DNA from 4 places in the Thalassolituus hydrocarboniclasticus genome. Region 1 is predicted to be linked to each of the others. Evidence: predicted binding sites of a transcription regulator. Region 1 holds the regulator's gene; each other region holds the start of a gene.
The links. Region 1 encodes FliA, which starts transcription of late flagellar genes. Its sites were predicted from a motif close to CTAAAGTTNNNNNNNNNNCNGCCGATA; they were not measured.
Positions count from the first base shown of each region.

Region 2: HUF19_RS05860 (flagellar protein MotY) is a predicted target of FliA. The motif match lies at 2,446-2,472, and genes of this name have one in related genera.
Region 3: HUF19_RS06425 (DUF5610 domain-containing protein) is a predicted target of FliA. The motif match lies at 2,549-2,575, and genes of this name have one in related genera.
Region 4: HUF19_RS00360 (SPM autocatalytic domain-containing protein) is a predicted target of FliA. The motif match lies at 2,309-2,335, and genes of this name have one in related genera.

Region 1 is NZ_CP054475.1:2,827,685-2,832,147, reverse strand. Features, by position in the region: gene flhF (flagellar biosynthesis GTPase FlhF) at 1-644, shown strand, start outside; gene HUF19_RS12685 (MinD/ParA family protein) at 651-1,469, shown strand; gene HUF19_RS12680 (RNA polymerase sigma factor FliA) at 1,473-2,204, shown strand; gene cheY (chemotaxis response regulator CheY) at 2,340-2,714, shown strand; gene HUF19_RS12670 (protein phosphatase CheZ) at 2,731-3,507, shown strand; gene HUF19_RS12665 (chemotaxis protein CheA) at 3,520-4,463, shown strand, end outside.
Region 2 is NZ_CP054475.1:1,319,781-1,324,243, reverse strand. Features, by position in the region: gene HUF19_RS05865 (argininosuccinate synthase) at 90-1,310, opposite strand; gene HUF19_RS05860 (flagellar protein MotY) at 1,471-2,403, opposite strand; gene pyrC (dihydroorotase) at 2,531-3,568, shown strand; gene rnt (ribonuclease T) at 3,601-4,233, shown strand; gene HUF19_RS05845 (YacL family protein) at 4,251-4,463, shown strand, end outside.
Region 3 is NZ_CP054475.1:1,455,143-1,459,605, reverse strand. Features, by position in the region: gene HUF19_RS06440 (ComEA family DNA-binding protein) at 1-289, shown strand, start outside; gene HUF19_RS06435 (hypothetical protein) at 372-1,085, opposite strand; gene HUF19_RS06430 (glutaredoxin family protein) at 1,099-1,362, opposite strand; gene HUF19_RS06425 (DUF5610 domain-containing protein) at 1,462-2,511, opposite strand; gene HUF19_RS06420 (hypothetical protein) at 2,670-2,957, opposite strand; gene HUF19_RS06415 (AraC family transcriptional regulator) at 3,106-4,128, opposite strand; gene HUF19_RS06410 (MaoC family dehydratase) at 4,312-4,463, shown strand, end outside.
Region 4 is NZ_CP054475.1:76,067-80,529, forward strand. Features, by position in the region: gene HUF19_RS00355 (hypothetical protein) at 1-402, opposite strand, end outside; gene HUF19_RS00360 (SPM autocatalytic domain-containing protein) at 570-2,276, opposite strand; gene HUF19_RS00365 (hypothetical protein) at 2,486-3,340, shown strand; gene cueR (Cu(I)-responsive transcriptional regulator) at 3,454-3,864, shown strand; gene HUF19_RS00375 (hypothetical protein) at 4,038-4,463, shown strand, end outside.

The DNA of each region.
Region 1 (4,463 bases):
GCCCGACCGGTGCAGGAAAAACGACAACCATCGGTAAGTTGGCAGCACAGTTTGTGATCCGCCACGGCGCTGAATCGGTGGCTTTGATCACCCTCGATAATTACCGCGTAGCAGCACACGACCAGCTGCGCACCTTTGCCCGCATTCTTGGTGTAACCCTGCATGTTGTGCCGGTCAATGGTGACCTGAGTAAGGTACTCGACAGCGTACGTGATAAAAAGCTGGTGTTGGTTGATAGCGCCGGACTGGCAAGTCAGGATCCACATTTTGCTGCGCAATTGTCTATGCTTAAACAGGCCGGAGCGCGTCTGAAAAAGCTGCTGGTATTGCCTCTGACCAGTCAGGGGCGTTGCCTGCAGGAAAACTATGAACATTTTAAAGCAGCAGGTTTGGCGGGTTGTGTGTTTACCAAGCTGGATGAGTGTTTCAGTCTTGGGCCTGCCATGAGTGTGTCGGCGCTGACCCAGCTGCCGGTCACCCTGGTGACTGATGGTCCGCACATCCCTGACGATGTGCATTATCCGGATGCTGAAAAACTGGTGAAACTGGCGGAGCAGATGGCGCGTATGGCGCGTACCCGCTGGCAGGCCGCCGAAGCCATGAGCTTCGCCACTCAGCATTCCAGTATTCAACACGGAGTATAACGACTAATGGCAAGGCATCCTGTGCAGGTCATCGCGGTCACCGGCGGTAAAGGTGGTGTCGGCAAGAGCAATGTCTCGGTCAACCTGGCTATCGCCCTGGCCGAAATGGGACGCAGAGTGGTGGTTCTCGATGCGGATCTGGGGTTGGCGAATATTGATATTCTGCTGGGTATCAGTTCTAACAAAACCATCGAAAATGTTCTGTCGGGCGAATGTGATCTGCGTGATGTGATGGTTAAAGGACCGGGCGGCATCCGTGTTGTTCCCGCGTCTTCCGGTACACAGAAACTGTCACAGCTGAATGCACTTGAACATGCCGGCCTGATTCAGGCTTTCAGCGATATTGGCGATGATATTGATGTGCTGATTATTGATACCGCGGCCGGAATTTCCGACAGTGTGATGAGTTTTGTCCGTGCTGCGCAGGAAGTGCTGATGGTGGTCACCGATGAACCAACCTCAATCACCGACGCTTATGCGCAGATCAAACTGCTGAATCGTGATTATGGGCTGTTCCGCTTCCGTATCGTTGCCAACATGGTTCGTACACCGCAGGAAGGTAATGCTTTATTTGCCAAACTTACTAAAGTGACGGATCGTTTTCTGGAAGTGGCTATGCAGTATGTCGGCGCCATTCCCCAGGACGATGCGCTTAAGCGTGCTGTGCAGCGCCAGAAAGCGGTGATCGATGCCTACCCGCGCTCCAAAGCGGCGACAGCATTCCGTGCGCTGGCTAAAAAAGTAGATTCATGGCCACTGCCTTCAACCCCCCGGGGGCATCTGGAGTTTTTTGTAGATCGGTTGGTTCAGGAAGCCGGGGCATAACGAGTGTCAGTAGGAAGTTGTCTGGTGTATTCCGACGTACAAAAACACGATTATGAACAACTGGTGCGTGAGCATGCGACGCTGGTAAAGCGTATTGCTCACCATCTTATCGGCCGCCTGCCTGACAGCGTGCAGCTCGATGACCTTATTCAGGCCGGTATGATTGGCTTGCTGGAGGCTGCACGTAAATACGACGGTGGCAAGGGTGCCAGTTTTGAAACCTACGCCGGTATCCGCATCCGTGGTGCCATGCTGGATGAAATCCGCAAAGGTGACTGGGCACCACGCTCGGTTCACCGCAATTCCCGCCGTATCAGTGAAGCCATTAAACAGATCGAAAGCGCAAAAGGCCGTGATGCTGAAGACAGCGAAGTCGCGGGCTTTCTTGGCATCAGTCAGGATGAATACCACGCGATTCTGAAAGACAGTGCCGGCTGTCGGCTGTTCAGCTTTGAAGAGGTTGTGGAGAAGAGCGAATCAGGCTTCGATGTCTTTGAGGATGAATCTCCGAATCCACTGGATGGCATCGAGCGTGAGTCCTTTCAGCGTCAACTCGCCGACGCTATCCGTCATTTACCCGAAAGAGAGCAACTGGTACTCGCACTCTACTATGACGAAGAACTGAATCTGAAAGAAATTGGCGCTGTGCTGGGTGTCAGTGAATCAAGGGTCAGTCAGCTGCACAGTCAGGCAGCTCATCGCCTGCGTGCCCGTCTTGGCGGCTGGTTGTCCTAACTCCTTCCTGTTATTGAAAAAAATCTTTTCTGAGCGCTTTGTTTCTGGATAAAGCGATAACTGTGTCTACACTAAACCTTAGGAACGACTTGGAATATAGAGAGTCGATTACTGGAGGTCGTTTTGGACAAAAACATGAAAATTCTGATCGTTGATGATTTCTCAACGATGAGACGAATCGTCAAAAATCTGTTACGCGACCTGGGGTTTACCAATACCCAGGAAGCTGACGATGGCACAACCGCACTTCCCATGTTGCAGAATGGTGATTTCGACTTCTTAGTGACGGACTGGAACATGCCTGGCATGACAGGTCTCGACTTGCTGAAGAAGGTCAGGGCCGATGATCGCCTGAAAACTCTGCCGGTACTGATGGTGACCGCGGAAGCCAAACGTGACCAGATTGTGGCTGCTGCGCAGGCAGGAGTTAATGGTTATGTTGTGAAGCCTTTCACCGCTGCAGTGCTGAAAGAAAAGATCGATAAGATCTTTGAACGTGTCGAAGGTTAACCAGGAAGACAACTTGATGGCCGGGATCAATCTGGATACCGATAACAGCGCTGTCGGCTCTGAAATCAAAAGCCTTGCAGAAAGCATGCTCAGGCAGCTTGAGCTTGGTGATCTCAGCAAGGCGGTAGCATTGGTTAATAACCTCAACGAGGTTCGTGACCGTACGCTGTACAATGAGATTGGCCGGCTGACCCGCGCTCTGCATGAAGCGATCAAAAATCTGCGGGTCGACTCGGTGGGCGCGGGATCTGAGATCGATAATGCAAGCGATAAGCTGGCCTATGTTCTGGAAATGACAGATAAATCGGCCAACCGCACTATGGACCTGGCCGATGCCGGTATGCCACTGGCAACCGACATCCATGACCGGGCCAGTGCATTATCGGTTGAGTGGCAACGTTTCCTTAATAAAGAATTAAAGCCGGATGAATTCCGTGCTTTAACCAAAGATATCAATCAGTTTCTGATCGACAGTGCGAATCAGTCCCAGAGATTGCAGGGACAGCTATCTGATATCGTGCTGGCACAGGATTTTCAGGATTTAACCGGTCAGGTTATTCATAAAGTCGCCGCATTGGTAACGGATGTGGAAAGCCGTCTTGTACAGCTTGTTGCGATGGCCGGTAACGTCGATTCCATTACCGGAATAGTTCATGCCGATCTTGAAACGGCTGAAAAGCCGACGGAAGGCGCCAATATCGCTGCGGAGGGACCGCAGATTAATAAGTCCAGTGAAGACGTAGTTGCCAGCCAGGATGATGTTGATGACTTACTGTCCAGTCTTGGTTTTTAAAGGAGCTAACGGATGAGTTTCGATGCTGATGAAGAGATTCTCCAGGATTTTTTGGTTGAAGCCGGAGAAATTCTTGAGCTGCTCTCTGAACAACTGGTCGATCTTGAACAACGCCCACACGATAAAGATCTGCTGAATGCTATTTTCCGCGGCTTTCATACTGTTAAAGGCGGTGCAGGGTTTCTGCAACTTAATCCGTTAGTAAACTGCTGCCATGCTGCGGAAAACGTTTTCGATACGCTGCGTAATGGCCATCGTACCGTTAATTCAGATCTTATGGATGTGGTGCTGCAGGCATTAGACAGCGTTAACGAAATGTTCGAAAGCGTTCGTTCCGGTGCCACACCAGAAGAAGCCGATCCGGAATTAATTGAACGGCTGCATAAACTCGCATTGCCTGAATCGGAAGACGAGGCAGCAGCTGATACACCTGTAAGTTCAGAGACTGATGTGGTCGCGGAAGAGGTCGCCGAGCCAACAATGGCAAGTGAACCTGTTATGTCAGCTTCTGGTGATAATGGCGATATCACTGACGATGAATTCGAACTGTTACTGGATGCACTGGACGAAGAAAAAGCGAATGCCGGGGCTTCTGATACAGCACCATCCGCACCTGCTGATGACGACTTTTTTGATATCGGCTCAGACACTACAGACACCAGCAGCGACGAAATAACCGAAGATGAATTTGAAGCATTACTGGATCAGATTCATGGCAAAGGAAAGCATGCTGCTGCGCAGAATAACGACACCGTACAATCAGAACCGGAGCCCGCTGCTCCGGCAGCAGAAGTATCTGGCACCGGTACAGGTGGTGATGATCTTATCAGTGACTCTGAATTTGAAGAATTACTGGATCGTCTGCACGGAAAAGGCAAGCACTCCAGTGCTCCGGGGGCTGCTGAAGTGGATGCGTCTGCTGATGCTGAAGTACCTGCAGCACCGGTAGCGGCAGC
Region 2 (4,463 bases), 1.5 Mb from region 1:
CGCCAGCAACAGGCCGGGCGGTTCTGAAACAGGTATAAAAAAACCCGCCGTAGCGGGTTCTTTTTGTGCGAAAAACAACAGCGCCGGAATTAATCCAGGAAGCTGCGGCCTTTTTTCGCAGCAGTGCGCAGACGCAGAGCGTTCAGCTTAATAAAGCCGGCCGCATCTTTCTGGTCGTAAGCACCTGCATCGTCTTCGAAAGTGGCGATTTTCTCATCGAACAGAGTATCTTCTGAACGACGGCCAACCACAATCACGTTGCCTTTATACAGTTTTACGCGCACATCGCCGTTAACAACTTTCTGGGTTTCGTCGATAGCCGCCTGCAGCATTTTGCGCTCCGGGCTCCACCAGTAACCGTTGTAGATCAGCTTGGCGTAACGTGGCATCAGTTCGTCTTTCAGGTGCGCCGCTTCACGATCCAGAGTGATGGATTCGATCGCACGGTGTGCTTTCAGCAGTACAGTACCGGCCGGAGTTTCGTAACAGCCACGGGCTTTCATGCCAACGTAACGGTTTTCTACGATATCCACACGACCCACGCCGTGAGCACCGGCCAGCTTGTTCAGCTCTTCCATAATGGTGGCCGGAGATTTTTCCACGCCATCGATGGCAACCGGGTCACCGTTTTTGAAGCTGATGGTGATGTAAGCCGCTTCGTCCGGAGCATTTTCCGGAGACACAGACCACAGCCACATATCTTCTTCCGGCTCATTCCATGGGTCTTCCAGGATGTCGCCTTCGTAAGAGATGTGCAGCAGGTTCGCGTCCATAGAATACGGAGATTTCTTACCGGCTTTTTTCTCAACTTTAATGTCGTGCTTGTCGCAGTACGCCATCAGGGTTTCACGGGAGGTCAGATCCCATTCACGCCATGGAGCAATTACTTTTACGCCTGGCTTCAGGGCGTAGGCACCCAGTTCGAAACGCACCTGGTCGTTACCTTTACCGGTCGCACCGTGAGCAATGGCATCAGCGCCGGTAGCGTTGGCAATTTCAATCAGACGCTTGGCGATCAGCGGACGGGCAATCGAGGTGCCCAGCAGGTATTCGCCTTCGTAAATGGTGTTGGCGCGGAACATCGGGAATACGAAGTCACGGGCAAACTCTTCACGCAGGTCATCGATAAAGATTTCTTTGATGCCCAGTGCTTCTGCTTTAGCGCGCGCTGGTTCAACTTCTTCGCCCTGGCCCAGGTCAGCAGTAAAGGTTACGACTTCACATTTGTATTCTTCTTGCAGCCATTTGGCGATCACGGACGTATCCAGACCACCTGAATAGGCCAGCACCACTTTCTTGATGTCTGACATGGGTATTCTCCAGGATGATGATTGGCCGCACAGGGGGCAAACAGCCCGCTCCGGCGGATAGCAATAATGAAAGGGGCGGTATTGTACTGATTGTGCACGGGATAGCCAACAGGCGTACCCAAAGGACAAAAAAAGAGCAGTAAAGAAAGCGCGGCGGGTATCAGTCGCCGCTGGCGGTGGTCTGGGTGCGGACTTTAGGCTTAAACAGCAGATTATCCGGTATCGGCATATCTTCCCGCTGTTCGATGCGGATGGTCACACGGCGGTTTTCGGCGCGTCCGGCGGCGGTTTTATTGCTGGCAACCGGATAACGGTCACCATGAAAACGGGTGGTCACCATCTCAGGATCGATGCCCTGCTTGATAAAGTAACGCTCCACATCTTCAACCCGTGCCTTCGAGGTCTGGCGGTTATCGTAACGGCGGCCAATGTTGTCGGAATGGCCATCCAGATACACCGCAAAAATGCGCGGATCGTTTTTGATATAGAAAATAATGCGATCGAGCACTTTGATATCGGTGGCGTCAATCTGATCTTCACCACTGGCAAACAGCACCTTCGAGCGTGCCACCTGCCGGTAATTTACCGGTAACAGCTGCTTCACACACTCCAGATAATCCTGATAAAACTGCGGGAACGACACCGCCGACAGATGCACTTTTACAAAGCGGTTTTTGTCGTAATAGGTTTTATGGCTGATGGCCGGCCATTTACCTTCCAGCAATGCATGTAAAAACTGATTGGTGCGGGTAGCATCCAGGCTCAGGTTCGGCGTGTCTTTTACAATCCGCGCCACACCCAGATTTTCGCTTTTGGCCCCCGGCTGCCAGGGCGGCGGCAAAATACTGACCTGTGCCTGACTGTACGACATCAGGTTCTTCAGGGTTTCGAGCTGAAAGGTAACGTCTTCGCCGGCCTCGTGATAGAACACCGCGCGGCCATAACCGGCCAGCGTCTGCTCAAAACGGCACTCAAATACCGAACCACTGACCGACCAGTCGGTGGTTTCAATGTCACCGCCGTAGTCCAGCGCCGCATCCGCCTGGCAGAAAGCGCTGAGCAACATGCAGCTTAAGGCTATTAGTTTGTGCATAGACATCCGGTTGAGGCTGTTAAATTCGGGGCTTTAGTGAGTTATCGGCCAATTCCGAGAAAAATTAAGCGGTTAAAGGCCGCTTTCGGTACAATGCCCCATCAATTTTAGCTGAAGGTTGAAGAGCATGACTGACCGTTTGACCATTACCCGCCCCGACGACTGGCACCTGCACGTACGCGATGGCGCCGTGCTGCAACATACAGTGCCTGCCACCGCCCGGGTGATGGGCCGCGCCATCATCATGCCCAACCTGCAGCCACCGGTAATGAATGCCGAACAGGCGCTGGAATACCGCGACCGTATTCTGTCGCGCGTGCCGCAGGGCCTGAACTTCAACCCGCTGATGGTGCTGTACTTAACCGACAATACCACCCCGGAAATGATTGCTGAAGCCAAGGCAGCCGGTAACATTGTAGCCGTTAAGCTGTATCCGGCCGGAGCGACCACTAACTCCGCTTCCGGTGTTACCGATCTAGGCAAGCTCGATGATATCGCCGCTGCACTGGCCGAAAACGGCATGCCGCTGCTGGTGCATGGTGAAGTCACCCAGAACCACATCGACATCTTTGACCGCGAAAAAGAATTCCTCGACACCATTCTGGCACCGCTGGTCAGCCGTCATCCAACCCTGAAAGTAGTGGTCGAGCACATCACCACCAAAGACGCTGCCGAGTTTGTACAAAGCCAGGGCGAAAACGTTGCCGCCACCATCACCGTGCAGCATCTGGCCTACAACCGTAACCACATGCTGGTTGGCGGAATTAAGCCGCACTTCTACTGCCTGCCGATTCTGAAGCGCAATATCCACCAGCAGGCGCTGCAGGATGTGGTCGCCAGCGGCAACAGCAAATTCTTCCTCGGCACCGACAGTGCGCCACACGCCAAAGGCGCCAAAGAAAACGCCTGTGGTTGTGCCGGCTGTTTTACCGCCTACGCCGCCATTGAGCTGTATGCCGAAATCTTCGAAGACCTCGGCGCGCTGGATAAGCTGGAAGGCTTTGCCAGCCATTACGGCCCGGACTTCTACGGTCTGGCGCGTAACAGCGACGAAATTACCCTGATCAAACAAGACTGGCAGGCGCCGGCCGAACTGCCGTTTGGCAAAGATGTTATTGTGCCGCTGCGTGCCGGCGAAACCCTGCGCTGGAAACTGGAGTACTGAGGGTGAGTGAAGAGAAACAGGAAAAAACCATGATGGCACAGCGCTTCCGCGGATTTTTACCCGTGGTTGTCGATGTTGAAACCGGCGGCTTCGATGCCGAAACCGACGCCTTGCTGGAAATCGCCATGGTCACACTGCGCATGGATGAGGATGGCTATCTGCATCCGAATGAAACCCTGAGCGCCAATATTCACCCCTTTGATGGCGCCAACCTGCAGCAGGAAGCCCTCGATTTTACCGGCATCGATCCGTTCGACCCCGAGCGCGATGCCGAATTTGAGATCGACGCCCTGACCGCCATGTTCCAGACCGTACGCCGTGAGATCAAAGCCAACGGCTGCAACCGCGCCGTGCTGGTCGGCCATAACGCCCACTTCGATCATGGTTTTCTGCGTGCCGCGGTTGCCCGCAACGATATCAAGCGCGATCCGTTCCACCCGTTTTCGTCGTTCGATACCGCCTCCATTGCCGCGCTGGCCCTCGGTCATACCGTGCTGGCCAAGTCGTGCAAAATGGCCGGTATCGATTTTGACAACAGTGCTGCGCATAGTGCCGCTTACGACACCTACAAAACCGCCGAACTGTTCTGCTTTATTATCAATCGTTACAAAGATCTGGGCGGCTGGCCGCTGGCTGGCGCCGACCTGAGTGACGACAACGACTGACCACACGAAGACCCTTTATGGATTACCGTTTTTTCTACAATGAACGCCAGCTGCCCTGCGCACGCCTGTCGATGGACCACGAAGCCTTTGGCCTCTGGCTCACCGACGAACTGGGTGCCGATACCGAGCAGCTGAGCCGTCTGTTGCAGGCTGTCAGCAGTCTGGAACAGGGCCAACAGACTGAATTTCAGTGGCAGGGGCGCGACTTCTTACTGCGCCTGACCCGTGAC
Region 3 (4,463 bases), 1.4 Mb from region 1:
ATGGATAAAGCACGCACTACTTTCTTTCTGCCTGATTCTGGGCACACTCAGCGTACAGGCTGCGGAAACCAGCAAGCCGGCTGAAAATACGGTAAAAGCCGTTAATATCAATACCGCCACCGCAGAGCAACTCAGCCAGCTTGATGGTATTGGCAAAACAAAAGCGGAAGCCATTATTTTATACCGCGAGCAACATGGTCAGTTTAAATCACTGGACGACATCACCCAGGTTAAAGGAATCGGCAAGGCCATCCTTGATAAAAACCGCTCCATGCTGGCACTGGAATAAAATATAAAACAGCGCATAAAAAGCGCGCACAAAAAAAGAGCCGCTATGCGGCTCTTTTTTTCAGGTATTTTCTGTTTATCGGTCAGTCTGTTACCAGGCAATTTCCCCATTCACAGCGTACCAGCAAATAGCTGTTATCCGGACAACGGGCATCGTAAACCTCATGCGGCCAGGCATTTTTCAGCAGATGTACTTCTGCCCCGGAACAACCGTTACGCTTCGCCATTTTTTCTACGACATAAAAAGAGCGGCCATACACCTTGCCGGCTTTTTGCTCAACGGCTGCGCGCTTCAGATTCAGGTCCGTGCCATCACGCTGTGAGCGGCGCTGTAAATTGACCAGTGACTCGTACACTTTATCCTGGCTGCGCAGGTCACGTTCGCCCTGATTATATTGTGATAATACGCGCAAACAGAGATCTTCTTTATCACCACTGGCGCTCAGCAATTCCTGCACTTCGGCCTCGGCCGTTTCAACTACCTGCCAGGTCAGGGCCATCGCCATGCGGGCACCGGTTTCAGTACGGTCATCGGTCACATGAATAATATCGTAGGCCAGTCCAAAATCGGCGCTCTCGACAAAGGCACCATTACGCTGCCACCAGTTTTGCTTGGCGGTATAGGCCGCCTGTTTGGCTTTGGCGCTGACATCATCACAGGCATCAACCCAGGTACGCAGCGTGGTATCGGTCTGCAGCGCGTAATAAACCGCCTCACCGGTAGGTGACAGCTGAGTGCTGGAGCAGCCTTGTAACAGCGCCAGCGAAGCCAGGATCAGTCCGGAAAAAATCCGCATGGTAATCGTCCTTTTATTCAGAAATGGGTTCAGGTTGAGCGCTGCTCTGCAGCCAGTTAAGCAATTGTGCCTCATCGAAGGGCCAGTCAAGTTCAGCCCCGCTTTGTTCATTCAGCAGCACCGGAATCCGCAAACCATAGCGTTCTGCCAGAGCTTCTGTTTCAGCAATATCTTCGATATAAACATCGAGGGTTATCTGGCTGGCGACATTCACAATTACCGCTTGTGCCAGTTCACACAGATGACAGGCCTCTGTGCCAAATAAAACCAGTGCCATCTGGTTATTCCAGTTAAAAACAGACAGGGGAAGTATAGCGGTTAGCACCGGGGCAGACAAAAAGTCTGCCGCCGAGAGAAGGAGAAAAAGAAATTACGCTCAGGCTTTATTAGCGAGCAGTGAATTCAACCCCTCATGGAAAGAATTCCAGACCGGTAAGCGTTCTTCTTCCGGCAACAATTGATTCACCAGATCCTGCAAGGTCTGCGGCGCATCAGCCAGCGGTCTGGCCTTTTCCAGCGCAGCCATATAAGCATCCACATAAGACGCCAGCGGCGCTTTCAGCGATTCCAGCTCTGGTGTAGGCAACTGTGGCTGAACACTGGCATAGGCTTTGGTTGAGGTCGCAACTGTTTGTTGCGTCAGATTAAGACTCATCGCCGCCAGTTGGCTGCCATCAAAGCCAAGGTCCATTGCCTGTCCCAAAGCCGCACCAATATCACCGGCAAAAAAACGCTCACTCAGCGCCTGCACATCATCAAACAGGCCCGCCAGCGCGGTGCGCTCGGCATCACTCAGACTGCCATTTACTTCCATACTCCAGTTTTGCTGAGCCGATGCCTGCAAACTGAAAGCCGAATTACCCTGCCCATCCTGGCTGATTGACGTGCTGAGACTGCTGCCCTGGGAGAAACGCACCGTCACCCGATCGCCTTCCTGGGTCAGAACCTGCAGAGACAACTCATTGGCCACACTGAGTGAGCTTTTGCTGGCAAGCAATGCACGACTCTGATCTGCCGGGCGGGCGAGCTGATCCAGACCGTCATCGACCAGCTGACGTCCGGCAGCAATCTGCCCTTTTAACTCGTCATCCAGCAGTCCCATACCGTCGAGCATCTCTGTTGCCTGGGCATAACCTTTGGCAATGCCTTCGCGGGCAGCCTGCAGGCGCTGATCGATACGACTCTGATCCGCCCCCTGAGAACGCAGCTGGTTAATACCATTTTGTACATGGCGCAGGATGGCTGAAGCGGTTTCTTCAGGGCTCTGCTTTTTATCCAGCTGTACAACGCCGGGAAGTGCCTTAGCCAGGGATTCGGCTGCCGCCCCCTGCTTTACATCACTGGCAGAAGCTGCGGTCTTCTTACTGCCCTCAGGATTCTGCATACCGTAATTCCGGTATTGCGAGGGGGTAATTGTGATTGCCATATAGCCTCCGCTCAGACTGTGTTGCTGTTCTTTGGGTTATCGGCCGGCGCCGCCGGAAATTGAACCCTGTGACAGTTTAGTCAGTAGATAAAAAAAGCCCGCACTGGCGGGCTTTTTCTGTTTGCGCTAACAGGCTGATAAAAGTACAGGCCTGCAGGTCAGTAGCAGACCGCTCCCTGATGATAGTCGTAGCCGAAATCCAGCTTCCAGCAGACTTTATTACGCTCAATTTCGTTCATGATGTGATCCGGATGCTCATTCAGCAGCTGCATGGTTTTTAACGTTTTGTACGCCGCATGCAATGCCTTCTGGTCCAGCGCGATCACCTCTTCTTTGCTCATGATTCCCTGATCCAGCAAGGCCTGACGCCACTCGGCTACATCCTGAGTCTGCATAATATGTTCAACCAGCGGCTGAATCAGCGATAGTTTTTGCGTCTGGCTCATAACAAATCCTCCGAATAAAAACCCGATTACAATGGCTCAGGCACACGAAGAAAACCAGATCAAAAAATGAACACTATTATGAAAGGAACTCAAAGATTGCCCGAAAGCAGCCAGAACAGGGCTGCTTTCGGCCTGTAATCAATGCCGCTCAGGACTGTTTGCGCTGATTGCGGTATTCAACCGGCGTCTGACTGGTCCAACGCTTGAAAGCCCGGTAGAAGGTACTCGGCTCGGAAAAACCGGTGAGGTAAACAATTTCGTCGATACTCTCATCGGTACCGGACAGTAAACGCTTGGCAAGGTTACAGCGGTAATCGGCCAGCAACTGGTTGAAGTTAGTACCCGCTTCCGCCAGACGGGTGCGCAGAGTGCGGGATTTGATTCCCAGACGCTCAGCCACATCCTCAAGACTGACCTGCCCTGTCTCCAGAATTTCACCGAACACTTTATACACGCGGGTGACGATGTCCTGACGCTCCAGCTTGGCAACATGTTCTATTGCCAGTTTTTCGTGCAGCTGCAACAACTCAGGCTCAGCATGGGAGGAAGGCAGGTCCAGCAACTGGGTATTGAAGTAAATGCGGTTATCTTCCTGCTCAAACAGAACCGGGCAGGCAAAAATCCGTTCATGTTCTGTGCTGTCAGCCGGTTTTTCATGGCTGAAGTGCACGCAGGATGGCACAAAGGCGTCATCGGTTACATAACGGAAGAAACGAATCAGGCCGAGTGCCATACACTCATTCAGATGACGCAGGCCGGCCACACGGTCACTGGCGCTCTCTACCAGAATATAAGCCTGATCATCTTCAATACCGGTACTGGCCTGGGATGCATCGCTGAGCAGGCGCTGATAATTCAGGGCTCGTTTCAGCCCTTCGCCAAAGGTTGGACTGGAAAGAAACAGGTACTGCAGCACCTGCCCCTTGTATACGGGCATATGTTCGCCAAGATGCAGGCCGATATCAGCATCCCGACTGACCTCTTCGAGCACATGCCAGAAAATCAGCTGAGCTTCATGCGGGGTACGGATATTCCGGTCTGCCAGCAGTTCGGGAGTGACGCCCAGACGCGCAAACACCGCATCCACATCCAGCCCCATCTTCAGCATGGCCTGATGAGCCAGCTGGATCATAACGCCAGAGTCACGCAGTTCTGTCATTCCACCGGACATAAGTCGTTGAAATTCCTGATGAGTGTTGGCGAATTCTGCCAGATAAACAGGCCGCTGCAAGTCCTATTGACCAAACTGACGCCGGGCACCAACAGGCTGCGCCAATGGCCCCCCGTAAGCCGGCTCTATACTCACCAGTCTCACCCTTGTCTGATCAGAATATTAATTAAGGACGCCGTGGTTATGACTCAAGCTATACGCATGCAATTCAGTGCGACTCCGGGCACTCTGGGGCAATATCTGCGGGCACTGCTGGCCCGCGGATCCGGCCAGCGCGATATTACAATGCCGGACATTGAAGCCTTACAGGTGGGCGTCAAAGCCCGGCCTGAGCG
Region 4 (4,463 bases), 1.3 Mb from region 1:
GACGCCGGTTTCCTGCTTCAGTCGCTCGATAATTTTCTGTTCGATGGCCAGCTGTTCTTCCGGTGGCAGCTGTTCAAACTCTTCCTCGGTCAGGCCCATTTCTTTCAGCACGGCGGCGCGCATTTTTTCGGCATCGCTCATTGCCATGTAGTCGCGGAATTCCTGTACGGCGCTTTTTTCTGAACTGGCTTCTGGTTCTGCTACGGATGCGGACGTTGCCGGTTTCTGTGCCGCAGCGGCAACAGGCGATGTGGCTGTTACTGCACGGACAGGTTCTGTCGCAGGCTGAGCCTGTTGTTGTGCGCGCAACAGATCGGCAAATACCGTATTGCTGTTTTTTTCCTTTTTTGTACCCGGGTTCTGACTGATGGCGGCAAATGCCTCCGTGCGGTTAATGTTCATACCCTGCCTCCTTTTCTGATGGTTATGTCAGAAAGCAGTATGTATGCCATGGCGCTGCAGGCTGCGGTCTTGCTCTGCACTGCGGCCTTAAAGGAAAAAAAGCGGCAGGGGCTGTCCGCCAGAGCGGTAGCAGGCCGCCGCTTTTGTGCAGATTTTCAGTTCGGTTTTTATCCCTGCAAATGACCAATGGCCTGATACAGCGCCAGTGGTTTCTGACTTTGCTGCTGTTGCTCGCGCATCTGTTTTAATTCTTCAATGGTGGCGCGCAGGGCTTTCAGTTTGTTGTCCATATCTTTGCTGCCGGCACCGACTTCGTCGCGCAGGTTAAGCGGGGTGGCCTGCACCGGGTCGGGAATATCGACATACACATGGGCATCTTTACCACTGGGTTTGCGCTGCTCTTCACTGTGGTAGCGGTTAATGGCATCGGCGGCCCACTGGCGCATATTCATGCGGCGCGGCTGCATATCATCGTAAAGGGGCGCATTCGGGCGGGGTGCATGACCCTGAATGGCGTTGTTGCCGGTGTTGTTGCCGGCGTTGCCGTTGTTATTACTGTGGGTGTTGTTGCTGTGGGTGTTGTTGCTGTGGGTGTTGTTGCTGAGGGTGTTGTTGCTGAGGGTGTTGTCGTGAGTGCCGTTACTGGCATGATGACCAGCGGCGGCTGTTCCCGGCAGGGGGCCTGCGGCCACCAGTTGTGCATCCTGATCGGGTTCAAAGTGCAGCTGTACCCGCGTCTGTTCATCGCGGCGGTTCAGCAGTTCGTTATCGAACTGAAAAAAACTCAGCGGCGACTGCAGATTAACTGTGCCCTGTTCGCTGCTCAGGGCGAGGTTGCCGCGGCTAATGGCGTATTGCGGCAGCTCAGGCGGAGTATTCAGATGCACTTCCTGCAGCAACAGCGCTTCGCCATTTTCATTCAGCGCAACACCGGAGCGGGCAATCACTCCGCGCACCTGGCCCGCGTCGTTTTTCAGCTCGTAATCGGACGCGGCAGAACCAAGAAAAAATGCGCCTAAACCGGCTTCCGCGGCGGAGCGCAGGGTTGGCCCTTCGTCATCAAATTCCATCAGGCTGAGCTGGCTGAAGATGGCATCGTTTTCGTCAATCCAGCCGTTGCCGTCGTCATCGTACTGCGCCAGATCGGCAAAGCCGTTGCCACTCTGCGGGCCGAACATTTCGCTGCCGTCATCAATAATGCCGTTGTTGTTTTTATCGAATACCAGATAACCGCTGCCGGCGGCGGTACGGGCGATGTTCTCATTCTGGCCATCGGCGTTCAGGTCAAAACTGAAGCTCTGGTCGGAAAGCTCGACCGCACCGCCGTTCAGATTAATCATTAACGGATCGATCAGGTTGAGCTGACCCTGAAACAGGTTGGTCTGCTCGGCGCGGGTATAACGGCTGAAATCCAGCGCCAGCATAAAATCAATCTGACGGCCGTCTTCGGTCTGTACCTGACCCAGCGCTTCAAAGACCAGCGACTCTTCGCGTTCAACCTGCAATACGCTCTGTACCTCGACCTGTATGCCAAGGCCAGCGCTGCCCGGCCGGGCATTCACAGCACTGACGACGACATTCAGCTGGGTGGTCTGCTCGGTCAGCTGTTGTGCCAGGTAGGCTGAAGACGATTGCTGCTGACGGCCATCGGCATGGGTCACACTGCTGCTGCGACTCACTGCCTGGCTGCTTTCGGTACGGGTGCTCAGCGACAGCTGAATGCCGGCACTGGCACTGCTGCCGCTGGCGGGATTGCTGCCGTCATGCTCGCCATCACCTGCCGGAACACTCACCGACATGCCCGTAAGGCGTGCGCTTAATAACAGATCTTTTTGCTGAGCACTGAGCTGAACCTGCGACTGAACAATCTTCATGGCCGTTTCCTTTTGGCGGGTTATGCACAGGATTTCGGCCGTGCTGTTGATAACATTAAGATGATTAACGTATTGATAAATAGCTGTTCATGAATTGTTGTTCTATAGCATATGGCTGCTGAAAATCTGCAGATTTCTAATGAAAACTTGGCTTGATCAGAGCTCATCGTTATTATCGTGAAAACAATAAATAACTAATGGAATAGATTGTGAAATACCTCTCCCTTGCTATCGTCTCTGTCTCATTACTGACCGCTTGTGGTGGCGCGGGTGATAGTTCTGATTCTTCCGGCGTAGAGCGCTTTAATCCGGCACCTTATATTGCAGCTTCAGAACAATTGAACGGTAGTGGTTACGCCGGAAGTTGGGTCGGTGTTGTGAATATTCGCCAGGAACGCACAGAAATGGTGAACGTCGAGATCAGTAATATTGCTGAATCAAGTCGTCTTGAAACCCTGATTATCCGTAACAGAAGCGCGGAGGCAGGTGGTGGTTGGGAAATGGCGAACTGCAATGGTGGTTTTGACCCTATGAATATCACCATTGGTAAGATTGTGACCGAACGCGAAAAAGCCGGACGCGAATTCTTAATTGAGACAACCCGTCACCTGACTTATAAAGCCAGTGGGTCCAGAACGGTGAGGTTTAGCTCCGCTTCCTACTATAAGGAAAACGTTACGATTGAACTGGATTTTTATAAAGTCAGTGATCGTACCGACAGCGTTGGCTCTGTTTCGCTTAACTGGTCAGATACCGAAGGTGACAGTACCTCTGCTATTCACTGTGCTTTTATTGAAAACAAAACCGGAGGGTATCGTACGGTGGCCCTGAGTCATGAAAACGATCTGCAACTTTATGTGGCCGAAGCCGTAATACCACCTTATCTGGAAGCCTATGTCGGACAGAATGGCCATGCCGGTGAAATTGTTAACAGTTTTACTCTGGGTGAACAGAGCGTTCAGTTCTCGCAAGAAGGCCCGGATGTCTGGCGTTATAACTACTCCGTGACTGCCAGTAATGGATTGGGTGCTTCCGGTCAGGTCGTGCTTGATCTGCTGCCCTGATATCTTGCTGCATCAAAAACCAGCGGAATTGTCCGCTGGTTTTTCCCATCTTATTTCTTTCCTGCTTAAGTTTTTCTGTACCATGATGACGGTATTAAGTAACCGGAGTCGTCATGAACATTGGTGAAGCGGCCGCGCAGGCCGGTGTATCGGCAAAGATGATCCGCCACTATGAAAGCAGTGGGCTGCTGCCTGAGGTAGCGCGTACTGCGGCGGGTTATCGCCAGTATTCTGCACAGGATGTGGAAATGCTGAGGTTTATCCGCCGTTCACGGCTGCTGGGGTTTTCACTGCCGCAAATCGGTGAGCTGCTGACGCTATGGGCCGATCCGCAGCGCTCTGCGCGTGAGGTTAAGGCACTGGCCGGGCAGCATCTGCAGGAAGTGGAACATAAAATTCAGGAGCTGCATGCCATGCGCAGCACCTTGCAGGATATGGTGGCCGCCTGTTCCGGCGATGATCAGTCGCACTGCGCGATTCTCGACAGGCTGGCGGCAGATGATGCGGGTGGGTCCGCCGGCTGAACCCCGTGCCGGCAGGTTATTTCATGCCGGCTTTTCTTATAAAAGTGCCACGGCTTAACGCGATAAGGTATCAGCTTCAATCTTTTGCAGGATAGAAGGCACGCCGCTTTTGACTTCACAATTCTTCTTTGAATTACGGCAGGGCCTATGCCCGTGTTGCTCAGGGAGAAAATATGAAGGCAAAAATCATTGTCGCCGCGATAGCGCTGACAGCGGCAGCTCAGGGGCATGCAAACTCCTATACCTATTATCATGCAGAAGATGGCAGCGTAACCGTCGAGCGCGATATAAAAATTTATTCCGCTGGTACCCAGGCAATATCCGCCTGTATTGCTTTACCCGTAACATGGGATAACGAACTTAATACACTCGCATCCGGCACAGCGAGTGAGGCTATTTTTTCTGAGTCATTAAGCGTCGATACCGATGCCACTGCGGCAATGAACAATAACTGGAGTTATAGCGGTTTTGACTGGACATGCTTCAGCGATACCGAGCGCACGTATATTGCAAACGAAGCAGCAAATATCAGTTTTACATTCAGTCCGGACGTTGCTGATATGCAGGTTTTTACCACGCTGGGTTTCAATGACAGCGAT